2 linked regions of the Variovorax paradoxus genome follow. The main gene of each other region encodes a partner of the protein of the gene in region 2 in a complex. Links are inferred from orthologs where the notes say so. Each region holds a gene or a part of one and is shown on either strand. Other genes may lie near its edges.

Region 1 (3,305 bases), 900 kb from region 2 along the record:
TCGGCCACGGTGATGTCCGCAGCCTTGCGACCGAGGCTGTAGCCGCCGCCGGGGCCGCGGGTCGACTCGACCAGCTCGTGACGGCGCAGTTTGCCGAACAGCTGTTCGAGGTACGACAACGAAATCTGCTGCCGTTGGCTGATCGCAGCCAGCGTGACCGGACCGGTGTTCTGACGCAACGCCAGATCGATCATTGCTGTGACCGCAAAACGGCCTTTGGTAGTGAGACGCATCGCAAGCTCCTTCAAGTGCTTACCGTTGAAATGACACCGTGGTCCTGGACCGCGGTGACTTCGTCTCCGCCCTGCCCGACCCCTGACGCTGGTGAACCAGTCGGTAGGAGTCGGTCCTTCATCGCGAAGTTCTTTTCTTGTTGTTGACTGTTTCGCTCAAGTATAACAGAAGCCCCCGAGGTCTGCTGGGGTAAACCCCAGCGCCGTTCGCTTGAAGAATGCGAACGTCTGACCTATTGCGGCGGGATGGCGATGTTGTCGCCGCCCGACGCCCCGAACGCCTGCTCCCGCAGCAGCGCCAACTGGTCCCGCACCCGGGCTGCCTTCTCGAATTCGAGGTTGCGGGCGTGCTCCAGCATCTGCTTTTCCAGCCGCTTGATTTCCCGGGCTATGTCCTTTTCGCTCATGTCCTCGACCTTGGCGCGTTCCAGGTCGAGCTTGGCCATTTCCTTGCCCGTTTTCTCGCTGTAGACGCCGTCGATCAGGTCGCGCACCTGCTTGACGATGCTGCGCGGCGTGATGCCGTTCGCCTCGTTGTGCGCGATCTGCCGGGCGCGACGGCGCTCGGTTTCGCCGATGGCCTTCTTCATCGACTCGGTCATCCGGTCGGCGTAGAGGATGGCCTTGCCGTTCAGGTTCCGAGCCGCCCGGCCGATGGTCTGGATCAGCGAGCGCTCCGCGCGCAGAAAGCCCTCCTTGTCGGCGTCGAGGATCGCCACCAGCGACACCTCGGGAATATCCAGCCCCTCGCGCAGCAGGTTGATGCCCACCAGCACGTCGAAAGTGCCCAAGCGAAGGTCGCGCAGGATTTCCACCCGCTCGACCGTGTCGACGTCGCTGTGCAGGTAGCGCACCTTCACGCCGTTGTCGCCCAGGTAGTCGGTCAGCTGCTCGGCCATGCGCTTGGTCAGCGTGGTGATCAGCACCCGCTCGTTCTTGTCCACGCGGATGCGGATCTCCCCCAGCACATCGTCCACCTGGTGTGTGGCGGGTCGCACCTCGACCTCTGGGTCGATCAGGCCGGTCGGCCGCACCAGTTGCTCGACGACATTGCCGGAATGGTCTTTTTCGTACTGCGCCGGCGTCGCTGAAACGAAGATGCACTGGCGCATGCGCGCCTCGAACTCCTCGAACTTGAGCGGCCGGTTGTCCATCGCGCTCGGCAGGCGAAAGCCGTACTCGACCAGCGTTGTCTTTCGCGCCCGGTCGCCGCTGTACATGGCGTTGAGCTGGCCGATCATCTGGTGGCTCTCGTCGAGGAACATCAGCGCGTCCTTCGGCAGGTAGTCGGTCAGCGTGGCAGGCGGCTCGCCGGGCGCGGCGCCCGACAGGTGGCGCGTGTAGTTCTCGATGCCCTTGCAATGGCCGATCTCGGCGAGCATTTCAAGGTCGAAGCGGCTGCGCTGCTCCAGCCGCTGCGCCTCGACCAGCTTGCCCGCGCTCACCAGTTCCTTGAGCCGTTCACCCAGCTCGATCTTGATGGTCTCCACAGCGGCCAGCACCTTGTCGCGCGGCGTGACGTAGTGGCTCGACGGATACACGGTAAAACGCGGCACCTTCTGCCGGACACGCCCGGTCAGCGGATCGAAGAGCTGCAGCGACTCGATCTCGTCGTCGAACAGCTCGAAGCGGATCGCCAGCTCGCTGTGCTCCGCCGGGAATACGTCAATGGTGTCGCCCCGCACGCGAAAGGTGCCGCGGGCAAAGTCCTGCTCGTTGCGCAGGTACTGCATGCGAATGAGCCGCGAGATCAGGTCGCGCTGGCCGACCTTGTCGCCGACGCGGGCAATCAGCCGCATCTCCATGTAGTCCTCGGGCGTGCCGATGCCGTAGATGGCGCTCACCGTGGCCACAATGACCGTGTCGCGCCGCTCCAGCACGCTCTTGGTGGCCGACAGCCGCATCTGCTCGATGTGCTCGTTGATCGATGAATCTTTCTCGATGAACAAGTCGCGCTGCGGCACGTAGGCCTCGGGCTGGTAGTAGTCGTAGTAGCTCACGAAGTACTCGACGGCGTTCTTCGGGAAGAACTCGCGAAATTCGCTGTAAAGCTGCGCCGCCAGCGTCTTGTTGGGCGCAAACACGATGGCCGGGCGGCCCAGCCGGGCGATCACGTTGGCCATGGTGAAGGTCTTGCCCGAACCGGTCACGCCCAGCAGGGTCTGGAACACTTCGCCGTCGATCACGCCCTCGACCAGCCCCTCGATTGCTTTCGGCTGGTCGCCGGCCGGCGGATAGGGCTGGAAAAGCTCGAAAGGCGAGTCCGGATAGCGGATGAATTCCCCCTGTTTCGCCGGCCCGATCGGGTCCAGTTTCTTCAGGTCTGCTATGGCTTCGTTGTTCTCTGGCATGGCTGTTCCCGACAGGTGGCGCTCGCGCCGGTAAAATTCAAGGCAACCGGAAAGGATAAAGCCTCCTCCGGTTGCAGCGAAGCTTTCATCCCAAAGGACCTTTCCATGTCTATGTTCACCGCGGTCGAAATGGCACCGCGCGACCCGATCCTCGGCCTCAACGAGCAATTTGCAGCCGATACCAACCCCAACAAGGTCAATCTCGGCGTCGGCGTCTATTACGACGACAACGGCAAGCTGCCACTGCTGCAGTGCGTGCAGGCAGCCGAGCAGAACATGATGAAAGCGCCCACGGCGCGCGGCTACCTCCCCATCGACGGCATTGCCGCATACGACAACGCCGTCAAGGTGCTGGTCTTCGGCGCCGACAGCGAACCCGTTACATCAGGCCGCGTGGCCACCATCCAAGCCATCGGCGGCACCGGTGGCCTCAAGGTCGGCGCTGACTTCCTGAAGAAGCTCAACCCCAACGCCAAGGTGCTGATCAGCGACCCGAGCTGGGAAAACCACCGCGCGCTGTTCACCAACGCCGGCTTCGAAGTCGAAAGCTACCCCTACTACGACGCCGCAAAGCGCGGCATCGACTTCGACGGCATGCTGGCCGCGCTCAACGCAGCCCCTGCCGGCACCGTCGTCGTGCTGCACGCCTGCTGCCACAACCCGACCGGCTACGACATCACGTCGCAGCAGTGGGACCAGGTCGTCGCCACCGTCAAGGCCA
Region 2 (3,358 bases):
AAAAACCGACCGGCGCACTCATGTTCCTGTCGGTGGCGCGTGCCATGCGAACGGAATGGCGCGCGCTGGCTGTACTTGGCGTGATCTCGGCGGTGTATTGCTTCCTGACCGTGTTCCTGACCGCGCTGGTCGACGGCGGCCAGTTCATGCGCAGCTACCTGCTGGGCGAAACCCCGACGAAGGAAGTGCTGGAAAGCAGCCGCTTCCAGATGGCGAATCTGCTTCAGATGTGCCTCGCGCTGCCGCTGGTCGCGGCGATGTGGCATGCCCCCGCGCTGGTTCACTGGCACCGGGTGGAGCCGGTGAAGAGCATTTTCTTCAGCCTGGTGGCGATGTTCCGGAATTTCGGCGCCTATGCGCTGTACTGGCTCGCGTGGTGCGGCGTGCTGGTGCTCGGCCTCCTGGCGGCGGCGCTGGTCGGCACCATCGTGATCGGCGTGGGCTCGCTGGGTTCGGACACCGGTGCAATGGCCATCGGCAACATCCTGATGGTCGGCACGGTGCTGACGCTCGCCGCCATGGCGCAGGCGTCGAACTGGTTCACCTTCCGCGACACCTTCAATCCGGACTGAGCGCCGCCGCGGCCGGCGGCGCCCCTCCAAGCTCAGATCGGCGTGAGCTTGGCCACCGACAGCGCCAGCCACTTCACGCCATGTCGCGCGAACTTGACCTGTGCGCGTGCGTCGTCGCCCGTGCCTTCGAGCGCGGTCACCGTGCCTTCGCCGAACTTGTTGTGGAACACCTGCATGCCCGAGCGCAGGCCGTGTGAAGGCGCTGTCTTCTGCGGCGGCACGGGTGGGCTGGCAAAGGTGTCCTTGTCGCGGCTGCTGCTGCCGCCGCCATAGCCACCACCGCTGTAGCCGCCCCCACCACCGCGCGTGCTCGCATAGCCCCCGCCATAGCCGAAGGCCGATGGCGTGAAGCCCTGGTTCTTGGGTGTGAGCCACTTCAGCGCGCCTTCGGGCAGCTCGTCGAAGAAGCGGCTCTTGACGTTGTAGCGAGTCTGGCCGTGCAGCATGCGCGTCTGCGAATGGCTCAGGTACAGGCGCTTGCGGGCGCGCGTGATCGCCACGTACATCAGGCGGCGTTCTTCCTCGAGGCTCTCGAAATCGCTCATCGAGTTCTCGTGCGGGAACAGGCCCTCTTCCATGCCGGTGATGAATACGCAGTCGAACTCCAGGCCCTTGGCGGCATGCACGGTCATCAACTGCACCGCGTCTTGCCCAGCCTGCGCCTGGTTGTCGCCCGATTCGAGCGCGGCGTGCGTGAGAAAGGCGGCCAGCGGGCTCAGCGTTTCGCCGGTTTCGGCGTCGGGCGCGAGCGGCTCGTCGAGCACCGGACGGCTCGGGTCGATACCCTGGCTCGCGGGCGACTGGCGCAGCTCGTCGACCGGCAACGCCACGGCGTCGCGGCCGAAGCCTTCCTGCGTGACGAAGCTCTCGGCCGCATTCACCAGTTCGTCCAAGTTCTCGAGGCGGTCGGCGCCTTCGCGATCGGCCTTGTAGTGCTCGACGAGGCCGCTGTGGTCGAGCACCAGCTCGATGATCTCTCGCAGGCTCACGCCCTGGGTCTGCTCGCGCAGCACGTCGATCTTGGCTACGAAGCCCGTGAGGTTGGCGCCGGCCTTGCCGCCGACGACGCTCACCGCATCGTGCAGCGAGCGCCCGGCCGCGCGCGCCGCGTCCTGCAGGGTTTCGAGCGTGCGCGCACCGATGCCGCGCGGCGGGAAATTGACGACGCGCAGGAAGCTGGTGTCGTCGTCCTTGTTCTCCAGCAGGCGCAGGTAGGCCAGCGCGTGCTTGATTTCGGCGCGCTCGAAGAAGCGCAGGCCGCCGTACACGCGGTACGGCACCGAGGCATTGAAGAGCGCCGTTTCGATCACCCGGCTCTGCGCGTTGCTGCGGTAGAGCACGGCCATTTCCTTGCGCTCGTAGCCGTCGCGCGCGAGCTGGCGCATTTCCTCGACCATCCACTGGGCTTCGGCGAGATCGGTGGGCGATTCGTACACGCGCACCGGTTCGCCCGGCCCCTGGTCGGTGCGCAGGTTCTTGCCCAGGCGCTTCTTGTTGTGGCTGATGAGCTCGTTGGCCGAGTCGAGGATGTTGCTGTAGCTGCGGTAGTTCTGCTCCAGCTTTATCTGGTGGCGCACGTCGAACTCGCGCACGAAGTCGGTCATGTTGCCCACGCGTGCACCGCGGAAGGCGTAGATGCTCTGGTCGTCGTCGCCCACGGCGATGACGCTGCTGCTCTCGCTCGGCGTGAACTGGCCGGCGACGGTGTTGCCCGTGAGCATCTTGATCCACGCGTACTGCAGGCGGTTGGTGTCCTGGAACTCGTCGATCAGGATGTGGCGGAAGCGCCGCTGGTAGTGCTCGCGCACCGGGTCGTTGTCGCGCAGCAGTTCGTAGCTGCGCAGCATGAGCTCGCCGAAGTCGACCACGCCTTCGCGCTGGCACTGCTCTTCGTAGAGGCGATAGAGCTCGACCTTCTTCCGGTCGTCGTCGCTGCGAACTTCGACGTCGCCGGGGCGCAGGCCGTCTTCCTTGGCGCCGGCGATGAACCATTGCGTCTGCTTGGCCGGGAAGCGCTCGTCGTCGACGTTGAACTGCTTCATCAGACGCTTGATGGCCGAGAGCTGGTCTTGCGTGTCGAGGATCTGGAAGGTCGACGGCAGGTTGGCCAGCTTCCAGTGCGCGCGCAGCAGGCGGTTGCACAGGCCGTGGAAGGTGCCGATCCACATGCCGCGCACATTGACGGGCAGCATCGCCGTCAGCCGCGTCATCATTTCTTTCGCGGCCTTGTTGGTGAAGGTCACGGCGAGGATGCCGCCGGCGGAGACCTGGCCCGTCTGCAGCAGCCAGGCGATGCGGGTGGTGAGCACGCGCGTCTTGCCGGAACCGGCGCCGGCCAGGATCAGCGCGTTGCCCTCTGGCAGCGTGACCGCGGCGAGTTGCTCCGCGTTCAGGTTCTGGAGCAGCGGCAGCGCTGGAGGGTGGGCGTCAGCCGCAGGATCGTTAAACAACATCATGCGATTGTAGAAACCACGGCGTATGCGGGTTATATGAAGAACCGGAAGACCTGCCTTTGCGAGACCGCGTAAAATCAATCACCGGGCCCAAGTTTCTTGCGCCCGGTTTTTTGTGGGCGTTTTCCTTGCAGAACGCACCGCGAAAGCCGGCCGGACCAAGCGCTCATTCGTTTCTTTCAACGATTCCTTTCAGGAGCCTGGTCATGCAAATTTTCGATTACGACAACATCCTTCTGCTCCCGCGCAAGTGCCGCGTGGAGAGCCGCTCCGAGTGCGACACCAGCGTGGTGCTGGGCGAACGCAGCTTCCGCCTGCCGGTGGTGCCCGCCA

Evidence for each region.
Region 1: the proteins of NWF24_RS23135 (region 2) and uvrB are in contact, whole or in part, in a crystal structure (PDB 7EGT), measured with the Thermus thermophilus proteins. The link is inferred for Variovorax paradoxus from one-to-one orthologs. Residues at the interface, in WP_096412145.1 of Thermus thermophilus: His654, Arg656, Phe657, Gln666, Asp668, Glu669, Lys680, Arg681, Leu682, Ser683, Lys685, Tyr686, Ala687; in WP_096411307.1 of Thermus thermophilus: Glu23, Leu25, Arg26, Asp27, Gly28, Glu29, Arg30, Phe31, Arg55, Glu326, Asp327, Phe328, Glu379, Ser382, Gln383, His398, Gly400, Arg401.

The regions. Positions count from the first base shown.
Region 1 is NZ_CP102931.1:3,995,528-3,998,832, forward strand. The notes cover bases 26-3,015. They hold uvrB (excinuclease ABC subunit UvrB), read right to left. Parts: upstream 2,585-3,015; coding sequence 467-2,584; downstream 26-466. Other genes in these bases: iscR (Fe-S cluster assembly transcriptional regulator IscR), read right to left, coding at 26-233; NWF24_RS19045 (amino acid aminotransferase), read left to right, coding at 2,690-3,015. Also shown: more of iscR, read right to left, coding at 1-25; more of NWF24_RS19045, read left to right, coding at 3,016-3,305. UniProt on the Escherichia coli protein: The UvrABC repair system catalyzes the recognition and processing of DNA lesions. A damage recognition complex composed of 2 UvrA and 2 UvrB subunits scans DNA for abnormalities.
Region 2 is NZ_CP102931.1:4,890,735-4,894,092, forward strand. What follows is about bases 316-3,358. They hold NWF24_RS23135 (UvrD-helicase domain-containing protein), read right to left. Parts: upstream 3,026-3,358; coding sequence 605-3,025; downstream 316-604. Other genes in these bases: NWF24_RS23130 (BPSS1780 family membrane protein), read left to right, coding at 316-572; NWF24_RS23140 (GMP reductase), read left to right, coding at 3,232-3,358. Outside these bases: more of NWF24_RS23130, read left to right, coding at 1-315. UniProt on the Escherichia coli protein: A helicase with DNA-dependent ATPase activity. Unwinds DNA duplexes with 3'-5' polarity. Translocates on single-stranded DNA with 3'-5' polarity. Initiates unwinding more efficiently from a nicked substrate than double-stranded DNA.